One region of the Sulfitobacter profundi genome, then DNA from elsewhere that is predicted to be linked to it. Evidence: riboswitches for the same ligand, from Rfam matches in the RefSeq annotation. Region 1 holds a riboswitch; each other region holds the start of a gene.

Region 1 (7,079 bases):
ATAATGGAATTTTATGGCCCAGAATGGGGCGCTAAATCGACCAACGCAAATTGACCATCCTCACTGATGATCGAGGTTCAGATATTTTGATCGGGTCGACAAAATATTGACATGAAATCACATTAGGAAAGGCTCTACCGCGCAACACAATCAGGGCTTGAATGATGCGAATTAAAAGAACTTTCCTCACCGGCCTGCTTGCCTTGCTACTTGCAGCTCCAACCTTGGGCTACGCGCAGGACATCCTAACTGTTACGACGCCGGATAGAACGGAGAGCTTCACGCTCGAAGAAATCCTCGCGATGCCGCAGACGACCGTTGTGACGAAAAATGACTACGTTGACGAAGCGACCACCTTTCAAGGACCGGCCCTGCGATCAGTTCTTGAAGGGATGGATGTTGCGCGAGGTGCGACCCTGAAAATGGTCGCGCTCAACGATTTCTCATCGAAAGTGCCAGCTGCGGACGCGTTTGAGTATGACGTCATTCTGGCGGTCTTATTGAACGGTGAGACAATGTCAGTTCGTGACAAGGGACCGATTTGGGTTATCTACCCGATGGACGGCAATCCGGAACTTCATGACGAGATCTACAATGATAGGTTGGTATGGCAGCTCAAGAGCATCTCCGTCGACTAATTCCTTACAGGAAATTTATCCGCGGCCTGCTCCTGCTATTGTTTATCGGCGCAGTGATTTTTGGGATTATCGTGCTTTCCAAGCTGGACGACGGAGTCCAGAATATTCAAACTGCTGAGCAGAGTGACCCTCTGTGGGTTGCCTCGCAATTGCAGTTTGAATTGCTACGACTCGAGAATGCCCTCGGCGAGTATGCTCTCGGGTATAAGTCAGCGGTCGATGTGGCCATGCGATTTGACATCGCCTGGAGCCGGATTAATATCCTTCAGAAGGGAGAGCTTCCGAAGCTTATCGCAACCTTCCAAATCAATGCCGACGTGGTGCCGGAGCTTGAGGCAACCTTCAAGCGTCTGGAGCCTGCGATCAAAGATCTCAACACCGATCGTCTTACTGGCGAAGAACGCAGCGAAAGAGCGGAAAGTATTCTCCTTGCACTGGAAGGCTTTGATCTCTCTATCCGGGAATTTTTACTAACCGTCGCGCAAGAAAAATCCGAAGCCATGGCGGAGTTTAGGGCGGCTCTCCTCACTCTGTCTCATACCGTGGCCTATCTCAGCGCCACCATTCTGGGGCTTCTGGGGATCTTCATTCTTTTACTCATGCTGGAGTTAAGAACCGCCGAGCATGCTGAACAAGAGATGCGCCATCTTGCTGAGGAAGCTTCATCCGCTGCCCGCATGAAAATGAATTTCATGAGCATCGTCAGTCACGAGCTAAGGACGCCTCTGACCTCCATCATCGGTGGCCTGGCTTTATTGAAAAGCCGAGTTGCAGATACGATGAAGGATGAAGCCGCGCTCAAGCTACTTGATGTCGCATCTCGCAATGGAGATCGGCTCTTGGCGCTGGTCAATGACATTTTGGACGCGCAGGCTTTGACAGAGGGTAAAGTGAAAGTGGAACGCAAACCTGTCGATCTCAATACAGTCGTGTCTTCAGCTGTCGAAGGGTGCCAAGCTTACGGTGACAAACACAACGTCAGCTATCGCGTGAACACACCGGACGAGGAGATGAAAGCTCTGACGGACAGCGCCCGCGTCAGTCAGATTCTGGCCAATCTGATTTCAAACGCTACAAAGTTTACGTCTTCAGGCGATGTCGTGGAAATAAACCTGAAAAAAATTGACCAGAAGGTGCGGATAGAGGTCACCGACCATGGCATAGGAATACCGATAGACCGACAAAATGCGATCTTTACCCCCTTTCACCAGGTCAATCCGGGCACCACGGGCACCACTCAGAGCAGCGGCCTGGGTTTGAGCATCACAAAGCAGTTGATTGATTTGCTGGGCGGAAAGATCGAGTTCAAGTCGGTTGAAGGAAAGGGCTCAACCTTTTGGATTGAGTTCGATCTCCTACCCGAAAACTCCTAAACCCAAGCAAAAGCATGATCTGAAGGCGTCACTTCGCCTTACCTCGCGCCTCCCGGTGAGCGTGGGAAGCTGCGGTTCGCTTGTGCCGCCTCGGCTTCCTGGTCCTCGACTGATTCGGCTATATCCTCTTCGCACAGACCGGCGGCCAGCTGCTGTACTACCTCGTCAGTCGTCTTTACGAGCGCACGTCCATCATCGTGACGAACCTCGACTTCGCTGAGTGGCCATCGGTCTTCGGAGACGCCAAGATGACGAAAGCGCTACTCGATCGCCATAAAGCCCCAATCTCTGCATCGAAACGGCCTACGCCCAGATCAATGGACCAGTAACCTCGGGCCCGTTAACGTGACAACACCCTGGCAATTCGTGTAAGTTTTCCCCGATCGCGCGGCGGGGCGAGCACACGAGTTCCGCGCCGCGTGACAAGCGTAATCTGTGACCGTGAATCCGCCGCCCTTGTCCCAAGCTTGATAACCTGCTGTTCAACCGCTGCGCTTTCGCACCAAGGCGCCAACATACCGCCCGCAAAGCGCGCAAGGCTGCGCGACCCCCGATTGTCGCCGAGCTCAAAAACCGCACGTCTGCTCCATGTCGCGCCAGCTCAATGGCAGAGACCAGCCCGGCAAGACTGCCCCGCGGTTATTATCACTCGTCAGACACATCAACCGGCATGTATAGGTTGCCGCCGTTGCGGAACTTTTGAGCCATTGCCTCCATCCCATCTTTGTGCGCTTCGGCCCGGATGTCATGGCTGATCCGCATGGAGCAGAATTTCGGCCCGCACATCGAACAGAAATGTGCCACCTTATGCGCCTCTTTCGGCAGCGTTTGATCATGAAAGTCACGCGCGGTTTCCGGGTCCAGCGAAAGGTTGAATTGATCCTCCCAACGGAACTCAAACCGGGCGCGGGACAAGGCATCGTCGCGCCGTTGTGCACCGGGCAGCCCTTTGGCCAAATCGGCAGCGTGAGCGGCGATTTTGTAGGTGACAACGCCAATTTTGACATCGTCACGGTCTGGCAGGCCAAGATGCTCTTTTGGGGTCACGTAACACAGCATTGCACATCCGAACCAACCAATCATCGCAGCGCCGATACCAGAGGTGATATGATCATACCCCGGCGCAATATCGGTCGTTAGTGGTCCAAGTGTGTAGAACGGCGCCTCGTGGCAGCACTCAAGCTGCTTGTCCATGTTTTCCTTGATCTTGTGCATGGCCACGTGGCCCGGCCCTTCAATCATCACCTGACAATCCTTGGCCCAAGCGACCTTCGTCAACTCGCCCAATGTTTCGAGCTCAGCAAATTGCGCTTCGTCATTGGCGTCTGCAACCGACCCCGGGCGCAGGCCATCGCCAAGACTGAACGATACATCATAGGCGCGGCAGATATCGCAAATCTCGTCGAAATTCTCGTACAGAAAGCTTTCCTTGTGGTGATGCAGGCACCATTTTGCCATGATAGCCCCCCGCGCGACACAATCCCCGTCACTCGGTTCACCGTCATTGGCACCATATGCAAACGCACGCCCGCATGAATGGTGAAGTAATCCACCCCCTGTTCGGCCTGTTCAATCAATGTGTCGCGGAAGACCTCCCATGTGAGATCCTCGGCAATTCCGTTAACCTTTTCCAGCGCTTGATAAATTGGCACGGTCCCAATGGGCACAGGGCTGTTCCGGATAATCCATTCGCGCGTGTTATGGATGTTGCGACCGGTCGAAAGGTCCATGACCGTATCGGCCCCCAGCGGATTGCCCAGACAAGCTTGTCCACTTCTTCTTCCATCGAAGATGTGACGGCAGACGTGCCCATATTGGCATTGATCTTCACTAGAAAATTGCGACCGATAATCATCGGTTCAATCTCTGGGTGGTTGATATTGGCGGGAATAATCGCCCGGCCGGCGGCGATTTCACCTCGCACAAACTCGGGCGTTACATAGTCTGGAATGTTTGCGCCAAAGTCATTGCCATCGCGCGGCGCAGATACCGCTTCACGCAACTGGTTTTCGCGAATGGCCACAAACTCCATTTCGGGCGTGACAATACCTGCCCGGGCATAGGCCAGTTGCGTTACCGCCTTGCCCTCTTTTGCACGATAGGGTTGCTGTTGCACCGGAAATTCAGGTGTCAAGCGATCACCCTGCACAAAGCCATTATCAGCGTCCTGCGTGTTCCGCCCCTGATAGGATTCGACGTCGCCGCGTCTGATGATCCAGTTTCGGCGCAAAACGGGCAAGCCATGTCTGATGTCGGTCAGATGGTTTGAATCGGTATATGGACCAGAACTGTCATAGACTGGCAGCGGCGGTTCACCTGCGGTCGGGTGAACCGAAATCTCGCGCAGGGGCACACGAATTTCGGGATATAGACTGCCTTTCACATAGATTTTGCGCGATGCAGGCAATTCACCTGTTGTGACTTTAGGATTCGGAATATTCATGGCGTGCTCCTCAAGTTGATAACTCAAAAAGACACAGACGATTTTTGGCTTGGAAACGGGCGCATGCCCCTGTCTGGCCACGCACCCAGTTCGGGAGGGGCGACCAATGCTTCCTACGCCAGTATCAACTGGGTCAGGTTCAAAGGGTCGCGACACTACAGCCTTGCTGTCAGTCGCCTCTCAGTCCCTCAGTTGGGACTCCCCTGCGTAAGATGTACGTATCTAATAGATTTCAGAAGAGCAAGGGCAGCCGATAAGGTACCGTCAGTGGCGAAGCCATTGCTGAAGGCATTTGATTGGCCGATATCCGCTCCGATCTTTGGTACTTTTACGGATGGTTGGCGTCGTGGGGCGCCTCTGACGGGCGGCCGAAGTGTGTTGTCACGTTAACTCGCCGAGTTTGCAAGCTCTCGCTTTCGGAAAGGCAAATGGCTGTTCTCTGCGCGGTTATTCAGCCCCTTGATCAACGTTCGGCATGCCACCTTGAAATGTCGGCGAGTTAACGTGACAATAGTTCCGGGATCTGGTGGATCGAATTGACGATGAATGAGGTGTCCTTAGATTTTGTAGATACTTACTTGGCAATTTGGGAACCGAGTAGAAGCGCGGATTCAGCCGCACAATCGGTTTAGGACGAGTTCAAGCGGAACTATGTAGCGCAGGTTTTTCATCCTAGCGACGGTCAGCTAGATGGCCGAGCGGCTCGGGTCGCGCCCTTTACGGTACCGGGATCGGCGATGATCGAAGCTAAAATAAAAGGCGGGCTCGAAAGCCCGCCTTCTGCGTTACTTGATGTGAAGTCTTATTCCCAGCCAACCGTGTCAAAGATTTTCTGCGCGGTGCCGATGTTCTCGGCCACGTCCGACAGGTTCACCTCGTCGGCTTTGAACTCACCCAACTGCTTTACGCTATCAGCCAGTTCAACGCCTTCCACCGTCGGGAACTCATCGTTACCGGCCGAGAAATAGACCTGCGCCTGATCAGAGGCGAGATACTCAAGGAACTTCACAGCATTCTCACGGTTCGGCGCGTTCTTGGCCACGCCGCCGCCGGAGAGGTTCATATGCGCGCCGTTGCCTTCTTGGTCCGGCCAGATCAGGCCGATCTTGTCGATATCGGCACTCACGCCGTCCACATCGGTGCGGATCGCGCGGGCGAAATAGTAGCTGTTGGATACCGCGATGTCGCATTCACCCGAGACGATGCCGCGCAGCTGGTCGGTGTCACCGCCCTGCGGTGCGCGCGCCATGTTGTCGACCACGCCCTGTGCCCATTCGGTCGCGGCTTCTTCACCCTCGTGCGTCACGATGGCAGCCAACAGAGTCTGGTTGTAGGTGTTGGTCGAGGACCGGATGCAGACCTGACCTTTGTAGGCAGGATCGGCGAGGTCCATGTAAGTCGCGGGTGGGGTGTCCAGCGTCTCTTTGTTAAAGAAGATGATCCGCGCGCGCTGCGACAGGCCGAACCACTGGTTGTCGTCGTCTTGCAGATTGCCGGGAATGCGCTCTTCAAGCGTGTCGCTCTCCACCGCTTGCAGCAGGCCCATGTCTTTGGCGCGCTTGAGGCGGCTGGTGTCGACGGTCAGCAGCAAGTCGGCGGGGGAGTTGGCACCCTCGGCTTCCATACGGGCCAGCAGTTCGTCGGCCTTGCCTTCGATGCGGTTAATGGTGATGCCAGTTGCTTCGGTAAAGTCGGAGTAAAGGCGCTCATCGGTGTCATAGTGACGGGCGGAGTAGAGGTTCAACTCGCCATCGGCCAGCGCGGGTAGTGCCAGCGACATCAGCGCGGCGGCGGCAGTCGATGTTTTGCAGAAGGTCATATCAGGGTCCTGTTCCAGTTTGGAGTAACTTGACTGAAACAGTAAGAAACAGATTTTAGACGCCCCTGCAACCAATTCCGATAAAATCGGTCAGAAGGTCCGGCACCATTTCCCGACGCAGACCATCAGCCATTGAGCGCACCGAGAGGCCGGGCTATGAGGGCGGAACAAACATCTCGACTTGTCTGGCTGCGCAATAGGACATTCCGTGGCTGCCTAGAAGGTAGCTCCGGAAGAAGGTCGAGATGCTCTTCACGCATCTCAAGCGCACCCTCGGCCTCGGAAGGCTCTGATTACGTGGCCCATGCGGTGCAAATGACGAATTCCTGCTCGCCGCAACCGCCCAAAATCTCCGGAAATTGGTCAAGATCTTTCCTGCACCGCAGCAAACGCGAAAAGCCCTACAGGAAAGGCGCTCGCGCCGCACGTTGCAAGATTTGGCGCAGATGAGTGTCTTTCTCCCAAGGCCGGTGCAGGACGATCATTACGATGGCATTGATCTCCTGCCATTCTGCAAGCAGGGATCGAAGATCATCGATCCCTTCAGCCCCTGACGCTCCGATGGCAATGACCGCTGCCGAAACTCCGCCATAACCTCAGTCTCAAGAGGTGCGCGATTCGAAAACTTGAAGCCTGCCCAGCAAATTAGACGGGATGACGCCGTCTTTTGGCATAAGATGAATAGGCTGCGGCTTTTAGGCAGACGTCAGTGTTGTCACCAAAGCGTTTCGCTTGCCCATTCTTGGCTTCCTGTTCAAAGTGGCCGGTGGCGGGAAATAAGGATATGCCACACATGCAAAACGAAG
Region 2 (7,079 bases), on a different contig from region 1:
CCGGGGGCCGAACAGCGAGAACATGCAGACCGAGATGTCGCAGGCCACAGAGATCCTCGGGGCCGAGCAGATGGCATGGCTCAAGCGGGAACTGACCAATTCGTCGGCCACATGGAAGGTCATCGCCTGCGACATGCCCATCGGACTGGTCGTCGGCGGCGGGGCCGAAGCGGTAGCCAATGGCGACAACGGTGCCGCCAAGGGGCGCGAGCAAGAGATCGCGGGGCTGCTGCGTTTCATCAAGACCGCGCAGGTCGACAACGTCGTCTGGTTCACGGCAGATGTGCATTACACCGCCGCGCATTACTACAACCCCGACAAGGCGCAGTTTCAGGATTTCGACCCGTTTTGGGAGTTTGTCTCGGGCCCGCTGCACGCAGGCACGTTTGGCCCGAACGAATTGGACGGCACCTTTGGCCCCGAGTTGAAATACGTCAAAGCGCCGGAGGAGGGTCAGGTGAACCTGCCGCCTTCTGCTGGTCTGCAATTCTTTGGCTTGGTCGATATCGACGCCAAGACCCAGCAGATGAAAGTGCGCCTGATGGACCGTGCCGACACCGAGATCTACTCGGTGACGCTCGACCCCAAGGGGGCCGCGATCTAAAGACCCGTTTGAGCGGTCGGATTGAGAGGATCGCCCAGAAGCGGGCGATCCTTTTCGTTTCAGTAGTCGACGCCGCGCTGTGCTTTGATGCCTGCTTTGAACGGGTGTTTGACCTCTGACATCTCGGTCACCAGATCGGCATAGTCGCAAAGCTCGGGCCGGGCGTCGCGGCCTGTCAGCACGACCGCTGTGCGCTTGTCGCGGGCATCAAGCCCGGCGATGACGTCTTCGATCTTGAGGTATTCATAGCGGATGGCGATGTTGATCTCATCCATCACCACGAGGTCATAGTCCCCGCTCGCCATCATCTCGCGCGCCTTGCCAAATGCGGCCTCGGCGGCGGCGATGTCGCGGTTGCGATCTTGGGTGTCCCAGGTGAAACCTTCGCCCATCGTGTGCCATGTCACCTCATCGAGTTGTTCAAAGAACAGCCGTTCGCCGGTCTTCCATTTGCCCTTAATGAACTGCACCACACCGACGCGCTGTTTCCAGCCAAGCGCGCGTACGACGACCCCGAAAGCAGAGGAGGATTTGCCCTTGCCCGGCCCGGTATGGACCAGCACAAGACCCTTGTCAGGGTCTTGCAGCTCGGCCACCTTGGCGCGCTGTTCGGCCTGACGCTGCTGCATCTTTTCCTTGTGGTCTTGCGGATCCGCGTCGCTCATCGGTCATCTCCTCTATCCGGTTTCGGGGCACCATAGGGAGAGGGCGAGCCGGGCGAAAGCCCGCAATGAATCACGCCTTGGGATCGGTGACAGACCGCGCTTTGCCGCGCTCCATCCCCAACTGCCGCTCGCGCCAGATCACCAGCGCGCCCGCGCTGATCACCAGCGCCGCGCCTGCCAGCATCATCATCGTCGGCAGTTCGGCAAAGAAGACGTAGCCCAGCAAGATGGCAAAGAGCATCGAGGTATAGTCGTATGGCGCCAGCATCGAAGCCGAGCCAAAGCGATAAGCCGAGGTGATAAGAATCTGCGCCACTCCGCCGATTAACCCTGCCAACACCAGCAAGCCAAAGGTTTGCAGATCAGGCATGACCCAGCCGAAGGGCAGGGTGAAAAGCGCCAAGACCGATGCAGTGACGGAAAAGTAAAAGACGATCGCCGCCGTGTCTTCGTTCTGCACCAATTGCCGGATGTGGATCTGCACAAGGCTGCGCACCATCGTCGCCATCAGGATCAACAGCGCACCAATCGTGGCTGTCTGTTCCATCGTACCGATGCTGCTGAAACGCGGCCAGAGGATGATCATCACCCCGACCAGCCCGATCGCCACGGCAGTCACGCGGATCAGACGGATCTGTTCGCCCAGCAACACGGCGGCAAGGATCACAGTGAAAATCGGTGTGGCAAAGCCGATGGCGGTGACCTCGGGCAGGGGCAGCAGGCCAAGGCCGGTAAAGGTCAGCCCCATTGCCGTGGTGCCGAAAAGCCCGCGCCAGACATGGCCCATCGGGTTTTTCGTCTTCAGCCCGCTTTTCAGTTTGCCGCGTTGCGCCAGCCAGATCAGGATCACCGGAATGGCAAAGAAGGAGCGGAAGAAGACCGACTCGCCCGCGGGCACATCGTCGGCCAGCGATTTGATGATCGCAGACATGCAGGTAAAGAGCAGGATCGCCGTGATCTTCAGCCCGACGCCAAGGGCGGGGCGGGCGGAGAAATCATCGACTTTCATGCTCTGGTCCTCATGCTTCGGGGCCGATCCGTCCGCGGTTAGTGCCGATCTGACCGCGGTGCAGCAGCAGGTGATCCAGCAGCACGCAGGCCATCATCGCCTCGCCCACCGGCACCGCGCGGATACCAACACAGGGATCATGGCGGCCTTTGGTGATGATCTCGGTCTCTTCGCCTTGTTTGGTGATGGTGCGCCGCGTGGTCAGGATACTTGAGGTCGGCTTCACCGCGAAACGCACGACCACATCCTGCCCGGTGCTGATCCCGCCCAAGATGCCGCCCGCATGGTTGGAGGAATATTCCGGCCCCTCTGGCCCCATGGTGATCTCGTCCGCGTTCAGCTCTCCGGTCAGCATCGCGGCTGACATGCCTTCGCCGATTTCCACGCCTTTGACGGCATTGATGCTCATCATCGCGGCGGCCAGATCGGTGTCGAGCTTGCCATAGACCGGCGCGCCGAGCCCCGCAGGCACGCCGCGCGCGGTGACTTCGATGATCGCACCCACGCTGCTGCCGGACTTGCGCAGCCCGTCGAGATACGCGGCCCAGTCGTCCGCCGCCTTGGCATCGGGCACCCAAAACGGGTTCTGCTCGATCTGGTCCCAATCGAACGCATCCCGGTCGATCTTATGCGGACCCATCTGCACCATATAGCCGGTGATCTGCAGGTTCGGGGCCAGCGCCTTGATCGCCTCGCGCGCCAGACCGCCCGCCGCCACCCGCGCCGCCGTTTCGCGCGCCGAGGAACGCCCACCCCCGCGATAGTCGCGGATGCCGTATTTCTGGAAATAGGTGATGTCGGCATGACCGGGGCGGAACTTGTCCTTGATATCGCCGTAGTCTTTGGAGCGCTGATCGGTGTTTTCGATCATCAACTGGATCGGCGTGCCTGTCGTGACGCCCTCAAAGGTGCCCGACAGAATCCGCACCTCATCCGCCTCACGCCGCTGCGTGGTGTATTTGTTCTGGCCCGGTTTGCGCTTGTCCAACCACTGCTGGATCATGCCCTCGTCAATCGGCACGCCGGGGGGCAGCCATCAATCGTGGCGCCAAGGGCGGGACCGTGGCTTTCGCCCCATGTGGTGACCCGGTAAAGATGGCCAAAGCTGTTGATCGACATGGGCGGACCTCCTGTTGTCAAACCCTTAGCCGGGGCAGCGCCCTGCCTCAAGGGGATTTGCCTTGCCAATTGTGTGGGGGGCATCTACCCCTGACGCTACCTCGGGGGCCTTTGGGCTGAGATGTACGTGTTGTGCGGACCCGTTGAACCTGAACCGGTTAACACCGGCGGAGGGAAGGTCCGGACAGACATCCACCTTTTACCTTTCGCCGCAAAAGGAGGATGCAATGAAGTATCTTACACTTGCTGCGGGCGTCTTGGGCGCATCGGCTGCATGGGCCGAAACGCCTGAATTGACGGTCTATACCTACGACAGTTTCGTCACCGAATGGGGCCCCGGCCCGGCCATCGAAGAGGGGTTCGAGGCCGAATGCGGCTGCGACCTGAAATTCGTTGGCATGGGCGATGGCGCGGCACTGCTGGCGCGGCTCAAGCTTGAGGGCGCGCGCTCTGACGCGGATATCGTACTGGGGCTCGACACCAGCCTTGTCGCGGCGGCGAAGGAGACTGAGCTGTTCGCGCCGAGCGGGTTGCAGGCTGACTATGATCTGCCGATCACTTGGGAAGATGACGTCTTCGTCCCCTATGACTGGGGCTACTTCGCTTTTGTCCATGGCACGGACCTCTCCGCGCCCACCGATTTCAAAGCGCTGGCCGAGAGCGATTTGAAGATCGTCATCCAAGACCCGCGCTCCTCAACCCCCGGTCTGGGTCTGCTGATGTGGGTCAAAACGGCCTATGGCGATGAGGCGCCCGAGGTTTGGGCGGGGCTGGCCGACAATGTCGTGACCGTGACTAAAGGGTGGTCCGAAGCCTACGGTTTGTTCCTCGAAGGCGAGGCCGATATGGTGCTCAGCTACACCACCTCGCCTGCCTATCACCTGATCGCAGAGGAGGATGACAGCAAGACAGCGGCGCTGTTTGACGAAGGCCACTACATGCAGATCGAAGTGGCGGGGAAGCTCGCGGGGTCGGATCAGCCGGAGCTGGCCGATCAGTTCCTGCAATACCTCGTCTCTGACGCCGCGCAATCGGTGCTGCCGACGACCAACTGGATGTACCCCGCCGTGACGCCCGAAGGCGGTCTGCCCGAAGGGTTTGACGGGATGATCCAGCCCGGCAAGGCGCTGTTGGTGCCGAACGGCGAAGTCCCCGCGCTCCGTAAAGAGGCTTTGGACGAATGGCTGACCGCGCTGTCGCGTTAAGCGGCAAGACGGGGCTTTTCGCCGCCGCACTGGTCGCGGGCCTGATCCTTGCTGCGTTGGTTGCCGTTTTCATGGCAGCCGATGTGGCGGCGGGGCTGGGGGCGGCGGATTGGGCGGCGGTGCGTTTTACCGTCACGCAGGCGGTGTGGTCGGCGGTGCTGTCTGTGCTGCTGGCGGTGCTGGTCGCGCGGGCCTTGGCGCGGCGGCGGTTTTGGGGGCGTGGGGCGTTGATTACATTGCTCGGCGCGCCGTTTATTCTGCCGGTGATCGTGGCGGTGCTGGGGTTGCTCACGGTTTTTGGGCGGTCTGGTGTGCTGAACCAGTTTGGCGCGGCTCTGGGCCTGCCACCGGTGTCGATCTACGGGCTGCACGGCGTGGTTCTGGCCCATGTTTTCTTTAACCTTCCGCTGGCAACACGGCTTTTGCTGCAAGGCTGGCAGAGCATACCGTCCGAGCGGTTTCGACTGGCCGGGCAGCTGCAGATGACGCCCCGTGCACTGTTTCTGGCGCTGGAATGGCCGATGCTGCGGCAGGTTCTGCCCGGCGTGGCGGCGCTGATCTTCGTGATTTGTCTGACCAGTTTTGCCGTGGCCCTGACACTGGGTGGCGGGCCACGCGCGACGACGATCGAGCTGGCGATCTATCAGGCGTTTCGGTTTGATTTTGACCTTGGGCGGGCGGCGCTTTTGTCGGTGGTGCAGCTTGTGCTCGCGGGTGCTGCGGCGGTTGCGGCGCTTTGGCTGATCCCGCCGATCAGCTTGGGCGGTGGGCTGGACCGCCCCCTGCGCCGCTGGGATGCGCTGGGCGGGGGGCAGCGAGCGTTGGATATCGTCGTTATCACGTTGGCGGCGCTGTTTCTGCTGCTGCCACTGGGGGCTGTGGTGCTGCGTGGTTTGGCGGGGGTAGGGCAGTTGCCACCCTCGGTTTGGCAGGCCACGTTGAATAGCAGTCTGGTTGCGGGCCTCAGCGTGATAGTACTCGCCGCACTGGCCTTGCCGATGGCAGGCTGGATCGCCACCCGGCGGCGCGGCGGGGTGGAGGCGATTGGCCTGATGGGGCTTGCGGCCTCTCCGCTGATGATCGGCACGGGCTGGTTCATTCTGATCAACCCGGTGCTCGAACCGGCGCGGCTGAGCCTCCCCGTTACGGCCCTCGTGAACGCGCTGATGGCGCTGCCTTTCGTGCTGCGCATTCTGGTGCCGCGGCTGCGTGAGACGTTGCAGGATTATGGCCCGCTGACGCAGACCCTCGGCATGAATGGTTGGGCGCTTTGGCGTCTGTTGGTCTTGCCGCGCTTGCGTCCACAACTGGGCTTTGCCGCCGGGCTGACCGGGGCGCTGTCGGTGGGTGACCTCGGCGTGATCGCGCTGTTCGCCGATCAGGACCGTGCGACGCTGCCCTTACAAATGTACCGTCTGATGGGCGCTTACCGGATGGAGGCCGCAGCAGGTGCGGCGCTGTTGCTGCTGGTCTTGGCGCTGGCGGTGTTTTTCATCTGCGACAAATGGGGGCGCTGGCATGCTGACGCTTGAAAAGATGCGCATAGAGCGGGGCGAATTCAGCCTTGTCGCCGATATGACCCTCGCACCGGGGCGCAGCTATGCGGTGATCGGCCCCTCTGGGTCGGGCAAGTCGACGTTGCTGGCGGCGATCTGTGGGTTTGTGCCGGTGGCGGCGGGGCGGTTGTTGCGGGATGGCGCAGACATCACCGAACAGCATCCCGGCCAGCGCGGCATGACGATGCTGTTTCAGGATAATAACCTGTTTCCCCATCTCACCGTGCGGCAGAACGTCGGCCTTGGGCTGCGCCCTGACTTGCGGCTGAAGGCGGCGGATCAAGGGCGGATCGATGCCGCCCTCGCGCGGGTGGGGCTGAGCGATCACGCCGCCAAACGCCCCGGTGCGCTGTCGGGTGGGCAGCAAAGCCGCGTGGCGCTGGCGCGGGTGCTGGTGCAGGCGCGGCCTTGGGTGCTGTTGGACGAACCCTTTGCCGCGCTCGGCCCGGCGCTGCGGATTGAGATGCTTGATCTGGTCCAAGACCTCGCCCGAGAGACCGGGGCGGGGCTGATAATGGTGACCCATGCGCCGGATGACGTGCGGCGCATCGCGGATGAGGTGATCTTTGTCGAAGGCGGGCGCGCCCATGCGCCGGGGCCAGCGGCGGAGCTTTTGGACAACCCGCCTCCGGCCCTGCGCGCCTATCTCGGCTAGGCGGCGGAAATTTTTGAAATTTCCGGGGCGTTTTCTTTTGAAGAAAACACCTCCAGCGCTTGGGTCATGCCGAGGGCGGCTTGGGCGGCCTCGCGTCCTTTGGTGACAAAATGCGCGCGGTAGATCGCGTTGTGGTGGTCGGTTTCCTGATAGTGATGCGGGGTGAGCGAGACCGACAGCACCGGCAGGTCGCAGTCCAGCCCCACGCGCATCAGCCCATCGACCACGGTCTGCGCCACGAAGTCATGACGGTAGATACCGCCATC
Region 3 (7,079 bases), on a different contig from region 1:
GGTTTCATCCTGACCGAACGCCCCCTGACCGAGATCGTCCCCATCGGCAACGGCGCCATGCCCGAGCGCAGTTTCATCGAATGGGACAAGGACGACATCGACGCGCTGCAAATCTTCAAGGTCGATATCCTCGCCCTTGGCATGCTCACCTGCATCGCCAAATGCTTTGATCTGATCGAGGCGCATTACGACCGCCCGCTGGAACTGGCCACGGTCCCGGTGGAGGATCACGAGGACGACGCCACAGGGCGACCCACCTACGACATGCTCTGCCGGGGCGACAGTCTGGGCGTCTTTCAGGTCGAAAGCCGCGCGCAGATGGCGATGCTGCCGAAGCTGCGCCCCCGCGTGTTCTATGATCTGGTGATCGAGGTCGCCATCGTCCGCCCCGGCCCGATCCAAGGCGACATGGTCCACCCCTACCTGCGCCGCCGCCAGGGGATGGAGAGCGTCGTCTACCCCGCCCCCGGCCCGGCCTATCCGCAGGACGAGTTGTTCAGCATCCTCAGCCGGACGCTGGGCGTGCCGATCTTTCAAGAACAGGCGATGAAGATATCCATCGACGCGGCACAGTTTTCCCCGACCGAGGCGAACGAGCTGCGCAAGGCCATGGCCACCTTCCGCTCGCGCGGGACGATTGAAAAGCTACAAGACAAGATGGTGGGCCGGATGACCAACCGCGGCTATGACCCGGTCTTTGCGCAGCGCTGTTTTGACCAGATCAAGGGGTTCGGCGAATATGGCTTCCCCGAGAGCCATGCGGCGAGTTTTGCCAAGCTGGTCTATGTGTCCTCATGGATGAAATGCCACTACCCGGCGGCCTTTGCCTGCGCGCTGCTGAACTCGCAGCCGATGGGGTTTTACGCCCCCGCCCAGATCGTGCGCGACGCCCGCGAGCATCAGGTCGAGGTGCGCGCGGTTGATGTGAATTACTCCGACTGGAACTGCACGCTGGAGCCCTGCGGCGACGGTTTTGCCCTGCGGCTGGGGCTGCGCATGGTGGACGGGTTGCAGGAAAAAGCCGCCGCGCGGATCATGGACCGGCGCGAGGCGCCTTTGCGGATGTCGAAGACCTCAAGTCTCGCGCCGGGCTCGATGCCAAGGCGATCCGTCAACTGGCCGCCGCCGACACGATGCGCAGCATGGGGATCGACCGGCGTCAGGCGCTCTGGCAGGCCCAAGGGCTGCGCGACGCGCCCGCCTTGCCGATCTTTGACCATGCGGAGGCCGCGGCTCAGGGGCCGGAGCCGGAGGTCACCTTGCCGGTGATGCCGAAGGCCGAACAGGTCGTGGCCGACTACCAAACGCTGCGCCTGTCGCTGAAGGCGCATCCGATGTCCTTTTACCGCTCCAGCCTCGCCGCGCAGGGGTTTGCTTCGGCCCGCGATTTGGCACGCATGGGGCATGGGCGACGGGTCAAGCTCGCCGGGCTGGTGCTGGTGCGGCAAAAGCCGGGCAGCGCCAAGGGGGTCTGTTTCATCACGCTGGAGGATGAATGCGGCGTGGCGAACCTCGTGATCTGGCCTAATATGTTCAAGCTTTACCGCCCCACGATCATGGCCGCGCGGCTGCTGGTGGTCGAAGGGCGCGTGCAGACCGACGGGCGGGTGATCCATGTGGTGGCCGACCGGCTTAAGGACCGCTCTGACAGGCTTGCTTCGCTGTCGGACGCACCGATGCCCGGCATCACCACGCGGGGTGATCACCCGACCCATCCGCTGCCCGGTCAGGTGGCGATGCATAGCCATCCGCGCGACGCGCGTGTGATCCCGAAGTCGCGGGATTTTCATTAACGAATCTTCATGTATTTGATGAAGTGTGACTCGCAAATAGTTGATACAGAACGACAACTCATAAATTAACCATCACCAGTTGACCCTGCCAGCCCGCCTCGCTAGCCTGCCCGCAATCCGTTGGGGTGCCGCAAGGCTGAGAGGTGAAAACCGACCCATCGAACCTGATCCGGGTCGTACCGGCGTAGGGAACGGAACCAAGCATCGGCCCCACGCGGCCCGTCGTTTATCCCGTATCCACACGCCCTTGGCCCATCTAACACATGGGGGCCAAATGGCTTTTCAAGCACTGACGATTGCGGGGTCCGACAGCGGCGGCGGGGCGGGGATTCAGGCCGATCTGAAGACCTTCAGCGCGCTTGGCGTCTATGGGGCCAGCGTGCTCACCGCCGTGACGGCGCAGAACACACGCGCGGTGACCGGGGTTGAGATGATCTCTCCCGCGATGATCCGGGCGCAGATGGCGGCGGTCTTTGACGATCTGGCGATCGGTGCGGTGAAAATCGGCATGTTGGGCGATCCTGAAACGATCACTGCCGTGGCCGAGGGGCTGGCGGGCTGCGCCGCGCCTGTGGTGCTCGACCCGGTGATGGTGGCAAAATCCGGCGATGCGCTGCTCTCTGCCGAGGCGGTGGCGACACTGCGCGACCGGATGCTGCCCTTGGCCCATGTACTAACGCCAAACCTGCCCGAGGCCGCACGGCTGCTGGACAGGCCGGAAGCCACCAATGAGGCCACCATGCTGGAACAGGGCCGCGCCCTGCTCTCTGCCGGTCCCGGCGCGGTGCTGATGAAGGGCGGGCATGGCAAGGGGAGACCTGCGTCGATCTGCTGATCACCGCGGCTGAAACCCTGCGCCTTTCCGCGCCCCGCCAGCACACCGCCAACACCCACGGCACCGGCTGCACCCTTTCCGCCGCCATCGCCGCGGGGCTGGCGCGGGGGCAAACGTTGCCGCAGGCCGTGCAGGCTGCGCATGCCTATCTGCAACGCGCCATTGCCGCGGCGGATGCGCTGAACATTGGGCATGGCCACGGCCCGGTGCATCATTTCCACGCGGTTTGGCCCCATGAGTGACGTCACCATCATCGGCGCAGGCGTTGCGGGGCTTTGGGCCGCGCGGGCCTGTCTGGCGCAGGGGCTGCGGCCCCGGTTGGTCGACCGCAAAGGCACGCCCGGGCCGCATGGCTGTTCATGGTGGGCGGGCGGGATGCTCGCCCCCTTCTGCGAAGGCGCGCTGAGCGAGCCTGCGGTGGTGACCAACGGGCGGCGTGCCGCGGCGCTCTGGTCTGAGATCACCGAGGTCACCCATAGGGGCACGCTGGTCCTCGCCCCGGAACGGGACCGCGCTGAAATCCAGCGGTTCGCCGACCGGACCGACGGCCACACCCCTTGCGACGCCGAGGCCATCGCGGCGGTCGAGCACGAGCTTACCGGGCGTCATCGGCGCGGGCTGTTCTTTGAGGAGGAAGCGCACCTGAACCCGCGCCAAGCCCTGCATGATCTTACCCAAACGCTCGCCGCCCATGGGGTGAAGGTCGAGCCCACGCCCCTCACCCCATCCAAGGTCGCAGGCCCGGTGATCGACTGCCGTGGCATGGCCGCCAGCGCCGACCTACCCGGCCTGCGGGCGGTGCGCGGCGAGATGATCTTGCTGCGCGCGCCTGAGATCACCCTCACCCGCCCGATCCGCCTGCTGCACCCGCGCCACCCGCTCTATGTGGTGCCGCGCGGGAACGGAATTTATATGCTGGGCGCGACCCAGATCGAAAGCGCCAGTCGCGCCCAAATGACCGCGCGCTCGGCGCTGGAACTGCTCTCGGCGGCCTATGCGCTCGACCCGCGCTTTGCCGAAGGCGAGATCATTGAGATGGGCGCCGACCTGCGCCCCGCCTTTGCCGACAACCTTCCCGGCATCGTGCAACGCGGCGCAGTGCTGCATCTTAACGGATTGTTTCGGCACGGGTTTCTCATGGCACCGGCCTTGGCAGAACAGGCCGCAGCCTTTCTTGCAACAGCGACAACAGGGGATTTATTCCGTGAAAATTGAAGTGAACGGCGAAGCGCGTGAGGTCACTGCCACGCGGCTTAACGCGGTCTTGGTGGAGCTTGGCTGGGGCGAAGCCAAGGTCGCCACCGCACTCAACGGCAATTTCGTCCCCGCAGGCGCGCGGGGCGCGACGACGCTGAGCGATGGCGACCAGCTCGAAGTGCTCAGCGCCATGCAGGGGCTAAGCGATGCGCGACTTTTACGGCATTTCGCTGCCCCTGCCGCTGATGCTGGGCACCGCGCGCTATCCCTCGCCCGCGGTGATGGAGGCCGCCTTTCGCCAAAGTGCCGCCCCGGTGGCAACCGTTTCCCTGCGCCGCGAACAGGGTGCGGGTCAGGCGTTTTGGGATATGGTGCGCGGGCTCGGCGTGCATCTGCTGCCCAACACTGCCGGTTGCCATTCGGCGCGGGAGGCGATCACCACGGCACAGATGGCGCGGGAGTATTTCGGGACCAATTGGATTAAGCTGGAAGTTATCGGCCATGCCGACACCCTGCAGCCTGACCCCTTCGGCTTGGTTGAGGCCGCCGAGGCGCTTTGCGCCGATGGGTTCGAGGTTTTTCCCTACACCACCGAGGATCAGGTGCTGGCCGGGCGGCTGGTCGATGCGGGTTGCCGGGTGCTGATGCCTTGGGGCGCGCCGATTGGGTCAGGGCTGGGGCTGAACAACCTGCACGGGCTGCGCAGCCTGCGGGCCGCATTTCCGGAGGTGGCCATGGTGATCGATGCGGGCCTTGGCCTGCCCAGCCATGCCGCACAGGCGCTTGAGATGGGGTTCGACGCGGTGCTCCTCAACACCGCCGTCGCCGAAGCCCGCAACCCCGCCGCCATGGCCGAGGCCTTTGCGCTGGCCTGCCGCGCGGGCGCGCTTGCCGCCGCCTCCGGCCCGATGGGCCAGCGCGATATGGCGATGCCCTCCACCCCCGTGATCGGAAAGGCTTGGCTATGACCCTGCCGCGTTTTTATCCCGTTTTTGACAGTGCTGCATGGGTTGCGCGGGCGGTGCCCTTGGGCGTCAAGCTGGTGCAGTTGCGCATCAAAGACGCGCCGCATGACCTGCTGCGGACCGAGATCACCACCGCGCTTGACCTTTGCCGCCAATACGGCGCGCAGTTGGTGGTGAATGACCATTGGGAACTGGCCATTGAACTGGGGGCCGACTGGCTGCATCTGGGTCAAGAGGATCTGGACACAGCCGACATCCCCGCGATCCGGCGCGCGGGAGTGAAACTGGGCCTCTCCACCCACGACCACGCCGAACTTGACCGCGCGCTGGCCCTCTCCCCCGATTACATCGCCCTTGGTCCGGTCTATCCGACCATTCTGAAAAAGATGAAATGGACCGAACAGGGCCTCGATCGGCTGACCGAATGGAAGGCGCGGATCGGTGACATCCCGCTTTGCGCTATTGGCGGCATGTCGGTCGCCCGTGCGCCGGGGGCCTTTGCCGCCGGGGCCGACACGGTGGCGGCGGTCACGGATATCACACTGAACGCCGACCCCGACGCGCGGATGCGCGAATGGCTCAAGGTGACGGCATGAGCCGCTACGCCCGCCAGACCATTCTGCCGCAGGTCGGTGCCGAGGGGCAGGAACGGCTTGCTGCCGCGCGTATGCTCGTTGTCGGTGCCGGGGCACTGGCGGTGCCGGTGCTGCAATACCTCGTCGGGGCCGGTGTGGGGCGCATCACGCTGGTCGATGGCGATGTGGTGGCCGAGAGTAACCTGCACCGCCAACCGCTCTACCAAATGGGCGATATCGGCAGGCCCAAGGTCACCGCCGCGGCAGAGGCGATGGCGGCGCTGAACCCGGAGGTGACGCTCACCCCGCGTGCCGAATGGCTTACCCCCGCCAACGCCCCCGGATTGCTGGCGGAGTGCGATATTGCCCTCGACTGCGCGGACACTTTCGCCGCCAGCCTGACGCTTTCGGATCTGTCTTTGGCGCAAGGCAAGCCGCTGATCTCGGCTTCGGCGCTTGGGATGTCGGGCTATGTTGGCGGCTTTTGTGGGCCTGCCCCCTCTCTCCGCGCGGTTTTCCCAGATTTGCCGCAGACGGCGGCCACCTGTGCCACGGCGGGCGTTTTGGGCCCCGTGGTGGGAGTAATCGGCGCGGCGCAAGCGCAGATGGCGCTGTCGGTGCTGCTGGGGCTGTCGCCTTCTCCGCTCGGGCAGCTGATGATCTGGGACGCCGCACAATGGCGGATGTCGGGCTTTCGCTTTGACAGCGCTCCCGAACCTGCGTCGCCCGTAAATTTCATCGCCGAGAGCCAGATCGCCCCGCGCGATATGGTTATCGACCTGCGCGCCGAAGCGCCCGCGCCCTTCTCAGCCCAAGCGCGCCATGTCCCCCCGAGGCGCTGCCGGACCTGCCGCTGCCCCCACACACACCGCGCATCGTGCTCGCCTGCCGCACCGGCCTGCGCGCGCATCACGCGGCCAACACCCTCCGCGCCCGCTGGCCGGGAGAAATCGCCCTGCTGGCCCTGCCCGGTGCCTGACCCTTTCTTGAACAAAACCACAAAATGGAGCCTTTCGTGAAACACATCCTTACTCCCCTCGCCCTGACATTGATCGCCGCCCCGGCCTTGGCCCAAGACAAGATGACAGTCATGCTGGATTGGTTCATCAACCCCGACCACGGGCCGATCATTCTGGCCGAGGAAAAGGGCTATTTCACCGAAGCGGGGCTGGAGGTTGAACTGATCTCTCCCGCTGACCCGAACGATCCGCCGCGCATGGTGGCGGCAGGCCGGGTCGATCTGGCGGTCTCCTACCAGCCGGAACTGCATCTCGCCCAGCGCGAGGGGTTGGACCTGCGCCGCGTGGGCACCTTGGTCGAGACCCCGCTGACCTGCCTCGTGGTGCGCGCCGACGGGCCGGTCAAAGAGATGGCCGACCTCAAGGGCCGGAAAGTGGGTTTCGCCGTGGCAGGCGTGCAAGAGATGCTGCTGGACGCGATGCTGAGCCACCATGGCGTGGCCCCCTCTGAGGTTGAGCAGATCAATATCGGCTGGTCGATCTCGCCCGCGCTCATGTCGGGTCAGGTCGACGGCGTAATCGGCGCGTTCCGCAATTTCGAGCTGAACCAGATGCAGATCGAAGGCCATGAGGGCCGTTGCTTTTATCCCGAGGCCGAAGGCGTGCCCGCCTATGACGAGCTGATCTATGTCGCCCATGCCGAGGATATGGACCGCAAGATGATCGCGCGCTTCCTGCGTGCCACCGAACGTGCC
Region 4 (7,079 bases), 130 kb from region 1:
TCTTGAAGGGATGGATGTTGCGCGAGGTGCGACCCTGAAAATGGTCGCGCTCAACGATTTCTCATCGAAAGTGCCAGCTGCGGACGCGTTTGAGTATGACGTCATTCTGGCGGTCTTATTGAACGGTGAGACAATGTCAGTTCGTGACAAGGGACCGATTTGGGTTATCTACCCGATGGACGGCAATCCGGAACTTCATGACGAGATCTACAATGATAGGTTGGTATGGCAGCTCAAGAGCATCTCCGTCGACTAATTCCTTACAGGAAATTTATCCGCGGCCTGCTCCTGCTATTGTTTATCGGCGCAGTGATTTTTGGGATTATCGTGCTTTCCAAGCTGGACGACGGAGTCCAGAATATTCAAACTGCTGAGCAGAGTGACCCTCTGTGGGTTGCCTCGCAATTGCAGTTTGAATTGCTACGACTCGAGAATGCCCTCGGCGAGTATGCTCTCGGGTATAAGTCAGCGGTCGATGTGGCCATGCGATTTGACATCGCCTGGAGCCGGATTAATATCCTTCAGAAGGGAGAGCTTCCGAAGCTTATCGCAACCTTCCAAATCAATGCCGACGTGGTGCCGGAGCTTGAGGCAACCTTCAAGCGTCTGGAGCCTGCGATCAAAGATCTCAACACCGATCGTCTTACTGGCGAAGAACGCAGCGAAAGAGCGGAAAGTATTCTCCTTGCACTGGAAGGCTTTGATCTCTCTATCCGGGAATTTTTACTAACCGTCGCGCAAGAAAAATCCGAAGCCATGGCGGAGTTTAGGGCGGCTCTCCTCACTCTGTCTCATACCGTGGCCTATCTCAGCGCCACCATTCTGGGGCTTCTGGGGATCTTCATTCTTTTACTCATGCTGGAGTTAAGAACCGCCGAGCATGCTGAACAAGAGATGCGCCATCTTGCTGAGGAAGCTTCATCCGCTGCCCGCATGAAAATGAATTTCATGAGCATCGTCAGTCACGAGCTAAGGACGCCTCTGACCTCCATCATCGGTGGCCTGGCTTTATTGAAAAGCCGAGTTGCAGATACGATGAAGGATGAAGCCGCGCTCAAGCTACTTGATGTCGCATCTCGCAATGGAGATCGGCTCTTGGCGCTGGTCAATGACATTTTGGACGCGCAGGCTTTGACAGAGGGTAAAGTGAAAGTGGAACGCAAACCTGTCGATCTCAATACAGTCGTGTCTTCAGCTGTCGAAGGGTGCCAAGCTTACGGTGACAAACACAACGTCAGCTATCGCGTGAACACACCGGACGAGGAGATGAAAGCTCTGACGGACAGCGCCCGCGTCAGTCAGATTCTGGCCAATCTGATTTCAAACGCTACAAAGTTTACGTCTTCAGGCGATGTCGTGGAAATAAACCTGAAAAAAATTGACCAGAAGGTGCGGATAGAGGTCACCGACCATGGCATAGGAATACCGATAGACCGACAAAATGCGATCTTTACCCCCTTTCACCAGGTCAATCCGGGCACCACGGGCACCACTCAGAGCAGCGGCCTGGGTTTGAGCATCACAAAGCAGTTGATTGATTTGCTGGGCGGAAAGATCGAGTTCAAGTCGGTTGAAGGAAAGGGCTCAACCTTTTGGATTGAGTTCGATCTCCTACCCGAAAACTCCTAAACCCAAGCAAAAGCATGATCTGAAGGCGTCACTTCGCCTTACCTCGCGCCTCCCGGTGAGCGTGGGAAGCTGCGGTTCGCTTGTGCCGCCTCGGCTTCCTGGTCCTCGACTGATTCGGCTATATCCTCTTCGCACAGACCGGCGGCCAGCTGCTGTACTACCTCGTCAGTCGTCTTTACGAGCGCACGTCCATCATCGTGACGAACCTCGACTTCGCTGAGTGGCCATCGGTCTTCGGAGACGCCAAGATGACGAAAGCGCTACTCGATCGCCATAAAGCCCCAATCTCTGCATCGAAACGGCCTACGCCCAGATCAATGGACCAGTAACCTCGGGCCCGTTAACGTGACAACACCCTGGCAATTCGTGTAAGTTTTCCCCGATCGCGCGGCGGGGCGAGCACACGAGTTCCGCGCCGCGTGACAAGCGTAATCTGTGACCGTGAATCCGCCGCCCTTGTCCCAAGCTTGATAACCTGCTGTTCAACCGCTGCGCTTTCGCACCAAGGCGCCAACATACCGCCCGCAAAGCGCGCAAGGCTGCGCGACCCCCGATTGTCGCCGAGCTCAAAAACCGCACGTCTGCTCCATGTCGCGCCAGCTCAATGGCAGAGACCAGCCCGGCAAGACTGCCCCGCGGTTATTATCACTCGTCAGACACATCAACCGGCATGTATAGGTTGCCGCCGTTGCGGAACTTTTGAGCCATTGCCTCCATCCCATCTTTGTGCGCTTCGGCCCGGATGTCATGGCTGATCCGCATGGAGCAGAATTTCGGCCCGCACATCGAACAGAAATGTGCCACCTTATGCGCCTCTTTCGGCAGCGTTTGATCATGAAAGTCACGCGCGGTTTCCGGGTCCAGCGAAAGGTTGAATTGATCCTCCCAACGGAACTCAAACCGGGCGCGGGACAAGGCATCGTCGCGCCGTTGTGCACCGGGCAGCCCTTTGGCCAAATCGGCAGCGTGAGCGGCGATTTTGTAGGTGACAACGCCAATTTTGACATCGTCACGGTCTGGCAGGCCAAGATGCTCTTTTGGGGTCACGTAACACAGCATTGCACATCCGAACCAACCAATCATCGCAGCGCCGATACCAGAGGTGATATGATCATACCCCGGCGCAATATCGGTCGTTAGTGGTCCAAGTGTGTAGAACGGCGCCTCGTGGCAGCACTCAAGCTGCTTGTCCATGTTTTCCTTGATCTTGTGCATGGCCACGTGGCCCGGCCCTTCAATCATCACCTGACAATCCTTGGCCCAAGCGACCTTCGTCAACTCGCCCAATGTTTCGAGCTCAGCAAATTGCGCTTCGTCATTGGCGTCTGCAACCGACCCCGGGCGCAGGCCATCGCCAAGACTGAACGATACATCATAGGCGCGGCAGATATCGCAAATCTCGTCGAAATTCTCGTACAGAAAGCTTTCCTTGTGGTGATGCAGGCACCATTTTGCCATGATAGCCCCCCGCGCGACACAATCCCCGTCACTCGGTTCACCGTCATTGGCACCATATGCAAACGCACGCCCGCATGAATGGTGAAGTAATCCACCCCCTGTTCGGCCTGTTCAATCAATGTGTCGCGGAAGACCTCCCATGTGAGATCCTCGGCAATTCCGTTAACCTTTTCCAGCGCTTGATAAATTGGCACGGTCCCAATGGGCACAGGGCTGTTCCGGATAATCCATTCGCGCGTGTTATGGATGTTGCGACCGGTCGAAAGGTCCATGACCGTATCGGCCCCCAGCGGATTGCCCAGACAAGCTTGTCCACTTCTTCTTCCATCGAAGATGTGACGGCAGACGTGCCCATATTGGCATTGATCTTCACTAGAAAATTGCGACCGATAATCATCGGTTCAATCTCTGGGTGGTTGATATTGGCGGGAATAATCGCCCGGCCGGCGGCGATTTCACCTCGCACAAACTCGGGCGTTACATAGTCTGGAATGTTTGCGCCAAAGTCATTGCCATCGCGCGGCGCAGATACCGCTTCACGCAACTGGTTTTCGCGAATGGCCACAAACTCCATTTCGGGCGTGACAATACCTGCCCGGGCATAGGCCAGTTGCGTTACCGCCTTGCCCTCTTTTGCACGATAGGGTTGCTGTTGCACCGGAAATTCAGGTGTCAAGCGATCACCCTGCACAAAGCCATTATCAGCGTCCTGCGTGTTCCGCCCCTGATAGGATTCGACGTCGCCGCGTCTGATGATCCAGTTTCGGCGCAAAACGGGCAAGCCATGTCTGATGTCGGTCAGATGGTTTGAATCGGTATATGGACCAGAACTGTCATAGACTGGCAGCGGCGGTTCACCTGCGGTCGGGTGAACCGAAATCTCGCGCAGGGGCACACGAATTTCGGGATATAGACTGCCTTTCACATAGATTTTGCGCGATGCAGGCAATTCACCTGTTGTGACTTTAGGATTCGGAATATTCATGGCGTGCTCCTCAAGTTGATAACTCAAAAAGACACAGACGATTTTTGGCTTGGAAACGGGCGCATGCCCCTGTCTGGCCACGCACCCAGTTCGGGAGGGGCGACCAATGCTTCCTACGCCAGTATCAACTGGGTCAGGTTCAAAGGGTCGCGACACTACAGCCTTGCTGTCAGTCGCCTCTCAGTCCCTCAGTTGGGACTCCCCTGCGTAAGATGTACGTATCTAATAGATTTCAGAAGAGCAAGGGCAGCCGATAAGGTACCGTCAGTGGCGAAGCCATTGCTGAAGGCATTTGATTGGCCGATATCCGCTCCGATCTTTGGTACTTTTACGGATGGTTGGCGTCGTGGGGCGCCTCTGACGGGCGGCCGAAGTGTGTTGTCACGTTAACTCGCCGAGTTTGCAAGCTCTCGCTTTCGGAAAGGCAAATGGCTGTTCTCTGCGCGGTTATTCAGCCCCTTGATCAACGTTCGGCATGCCACCTTGAAATGTCGGCGAGTTAACGTGACAATAGTTCCGGGATCTGGTGGATCGAATTGACGATGAATGAGGTGTCCTTAGATTTTGTAGATACTTACTTGGCAATTTGGGAACCGAGTAGAAGCGCGGATTCAGCCGCACAATCGGTTTAGGACGAGTTCAAGCGGAACTATGTAGCGCAGGTTTTTCATCCTAGCGACGGTCAGCTAGATGGCCGAGCGGCTCGGGTCGCGCCCTTTACGGTACCGGGATCGGCGATGATCGAAGCTAAAATAAAAGGCGGGCTCGAAAGCCCGCCTTCTGCGTTACTTGATGTGAAGTCTTATTCCCAGCCAACCGTGTCAAAGATTTTCTGCGCGGTGCCGATGTTCTCGGCCACGTCCGACAGGTTCACCTCGTCGGCTTTGAACTCACCCAACTGCTTTACGCTATCAGCCAGTTCAACGCCTTCCACCGTCGGGAACTCATCGTTACCGGCCGAGAAATAGACCTGCGCCTGATCAGAGGCGAGATACTCAAGGAACTTCACAGCATTCTCACGGTTCGGCGCGTTCTTGGCCACGCCGCCGCCGGAGAGGTTCATATGCGCGCCGTTGCCTTCTTGGTCCGGCCAGATCAGGCCGATCTTGTCGATATCGGCACTCACGCCGTCCACATCGGTGCGGATCGCGCGGGCGAAATAGTAGCTGTTGGATACCGCGATGTCGCATTCACCCGAGACGATGCCGCGCAGCTGGTCGGTGTCACCGCCCTGCGGTGCGCGCGCCATGTTGTCGACCACGCCCTGTGCCCATTCGGTCGCGGCTTCTTCACCCTCGTGCGTCACGATGGCAGCCAACAGAGTCTGGTTGTAGGTGTTGGTCGAGGACCGGATGCAGACCTGACCTTTGTAGGCAGGATCGGCGAGGTCCATGTAAGTCGCGGGTGGGGTGTCCAGCGTCTCTTTGTTAAAGAAGATGATCCGCGCGCGCTGCGACAGGCCGAACCACTGGTTGTCGTCGTCTTGCAGATTGCCGGGAATGCGCTCTTCAAGCGTGTCGCTCTCCACCGCTTGCAGCAGGCCCATGTCTTTGGCGCGCTTGAGGCGGCTGGTGTCGACGGTCAGCAGCAAGTCGGCGGGGGAGTTGGCACCCTCGGCTTCCATACGGGCCAGCAGTTCGTCGGCCTTGCCTTCGATGCGGTTAATGGTGATGCCAGTTGCTTCGGTAAAGTCGGAGTAAAGGCGCTCATCGGTGTCATAGTGACGGGCGGAGTAGAGGTTCAACTCGCCATCGGCCAGCGCGGGTAGTGCCAGCGACATCAGCGCGGCGGCGGCAGTCGATGTTTTGCAGAAGGTCATATCAGGGTCCTGTTCCAGTTTGGAGTAACTTGACTGAAACAGTAAGAAACAGATTTTAGACGCCCCTGCAACCAATTCCGATAAAATCGGTCAGAAGGTCCGGCACCATTTCCCGACGCAGACCATCAGCCATTGAGCGCACCGAGAGGCCGGGCTATGAGGGCGGAACAAACATCTCGACTTGTCTGGCTGCGCAATAGGACATTCCGTGGCTGCCTAGAAGGTAGCTCCGGAAGAAGGTCGAGATGCTCTTCACGCATCTCAAGCGCACCCTCGGCCTCGGAAGGCTCTGATTACGTGGCCCATGCGGTGCAAATGACGAATTCCTGCTCGCCGCAACCGCCCAAAATCTCCGGAAATTGGTCAAGATCTTTCCTGCACCGCAGCAAACGCGAAAAGCCCTACAGGAAAGGCGCTCGCGCCGCACGTTGCAAGATTTGGCGCAGATGAGTGTCTTTCTCCCAAGGCCGGTGCAGGACGATCATTACGATGGCATTGATCTCCTGCCATTCTGCAAGCAGGGATCGAAGATCATCGATCCCTTCAGCCCCTGACGCTCCGATGGCAATGACCGCTGCCGAAACTCCGCCATAACCTCAGTCTCAAGAGGTGCGCGATTCGAAAACTTGAAGCCTGCCCAGCAAATTAGACGGGATGACGCCGTCTTTTGGCATAAGATGAATAGGCTGCGGCTTTTAGGCAGACGTCAGTGTTGTCACCAAAGCGTTTCGCTTGCCCATTCTTGGCTTCCTGTTCAAAGTGGCCGGTGGCGGGAAATAAGGATATGCCACACATGCAAAACGAAGAGAGGTCGGAACCCCGCGACAGCGATCCCTATCAACTTGCCTGCCTTGCCGCAGGAGTTGGTGTCTGGGACTGGGATCTTCGGTCGGACGAGATCTATTTTTCTTCTCTTGCGCGAGAGATTCAGGGTCTTTCGCAAGATGAGCCAGCAACTTTCGCCACAGTGCGCTCGCTAACCCATCCCGATGATGCTGCCGATATGCTTGCCGCGCTGGAGCACGCCCTCGATCCGGAGAACCGCTTACAGGAGAGCTATGTCTATCGGATCACGCGCCCTGACACCGGTGAACTTCGGTGGGTGAGAGCTCATGGGGTAGCGCGGTTTGCTGAGGTCGAGGGCAAGATCCAGGCCGTTCATTACAGCGGCTCGATCGAGGATATCAC

The links. A riboswitch is a leader RNA that binds a small molecule or an ion and turns the genes downstream of it on or off. The one in region 1 is predicted to bind thiamine pyrophosphate.
Region 2: another riboswitch for thiamine pyrophosphate. It lies ahead of thiB (thiamine ABC transporter substrate binding subunit); the one in region 1 lies ahead of thiC (phosphomethylpyrimidine synthase ThiC).
Region 3: another riboswitch for thiamine pyrophosphate. It lies ahead of thiD (bifunctional hydroxymethylpyrimidine kinase/phosphomethylpyrimidine kinase); the one in region 1 lies ahead of thiC (phosphomethylpyrimidine synthase ThiC).
Region 4: another riboswitch for thiamine pyrophosphate. It lies ahead of thiC (phosphomethylpyrimidine synthase ThiC); the one in region 1 lies ahead of thiC (phosphomethylpyrimidine synthase ThiC).

What each region holds. Positions count from the first base shown of each region.
Region 1 covers NZ_JBHSWA010000005.1:147,440-154,518, forward strand. Annotated here, with positions in the region: gene ACFQAU_RS21990 (putative pterin-binding protein) at 162-638, shown strand; gene ACFQAU_RS21995 (sensor histidine kinase) at 608-2,011, shown strand; partial or broken gene ACFQAU_RS22000 (ATP-binding protein) at 2,128-2,283, shown strand; partial or broken gene thiC (phosphomethylpyrimidine synthase ThiC) at 2,657-4,454, opposite strand; TPP riboswitch at 4,548-4,669, opposite strand; gene ACFQAU_RS22010 (Fe(3+) ABC transporter substrate-binding protein) at 5,257-6,273, opposite strand; partial or broken gene ACFQAU_RS22015 (transposase) at 6,504-6,659, shown strand; gene ACFQAU_RS22020 (sensor histidine kinase) at 7,067-7,079, shown strand, end outside.
Region 2 covers NZ_JBHSWA010000001.1:1,632,715-1,639,793, forward strand. Annotated here, with positions in the region: gene ACFQAU_RS08530 (alkaline phosphatase D family protein) at 1-604, shown strand, start outside; gene cobO (cob(I)yrinic acid a,c-diamide adenosyltransferase) at 664-1,269, opposite strand; gene ACFQAU_RS08540 (DMT family transporter) at 1,340-2,278, opposite strand; partial or broken gene aroC (chorismate synthase) at 2,289-3,481, opposite strand; TPP riboswitch at 3,490-3,590, shown strand; gene thiB (thiamine ABC transporter substrate binding subunit) at 3,625-4,602, shown strand; gene ACFQAU_RS08555 (thiamine/thiamine pyrophosphate ABC transporter permease ThiP) at 4,578-6,134, shown strand; gene ACFQAU_RS08560 (thiamine ABC transporter ATP-binding protein) at 6,121-6,813, shown strand; gene ACFQAU_RS08565 (6,7-dimethyl-8-ribityllumazine synthase) at 6,810-7,079, opposite strand, start outside.
Region 3 covers NZ_JBHSWA010000001.1:101,440-108,518, forward strand. Annotated here, with positions in the region: partial or broken gene ACFQAU_RS00540 (error-prone DNA polymerase) at 1-1,793, shown strand, start outside; TPP riboswitch at 1,905-2,001, shown strand; partial or broken gene thiD (bifunctional hydroxymethylpyrimidine kinase/phosphomethylpyrimidine kinase) at 2,068-2,870, shown strand; gene ACFQAU_RS00550 (FAD-dependent oxidoreductase) at 2,863-3,843, shown strand; partial or broken gene ACFQAU_RS00555 (sulfur carrier protein ThiS) at 3,896-3,964, shown strand; gene ACFQAU_RS00560 (thiazole synthase) at 4,032-4,793, shown strand; gene ACFQAU_RS00565 (thiamine phosphate synthase) at 4,790-5,386, shown strand; gene ACFQAU_RS00570 (HesA/MoeB/ThiF family protein) at 5,383-6,384, shown strand; partial or broken gene ACFQAU_RS00575 (ABC transporter substrate-binding protein) at 6,381-7,079, shown strand, end outside.
Region 4 covers NZ_JBHSWA010000005.1:15,854-22,932, forward strand. Annotated here, with positions in the region: gene ACFQAU_RS21260 (putative pterin-binding protein) at 1-256, shown strand, start outside; gene ACFQAU_RS21265 (sensor histidine kinase) at 226-1,629, shown strand; partial or broken gene ACFQAU_RS21270 (ATP-binding protein) at 1,746-1,901, shown strand; partial or broken gene thiC (phosphomethylpyrimidine synthase ThiC) at 2,275-4,072, opposite strand; TPP riboswitch at 4,166-4,287, opposite strand; gene ACFQAU_RS21280 (Fe(3+) ABC transporter substrate-binding protein) at 4,875-5,891, opposite strand; partial or broken gene ACFQAU_RS21285 (transposase) at 6,122-6,277, shown strand; gene ACFQAU_RS21290 (sensor histidine kinase) at 6,685-7,079, shown strand, end outside.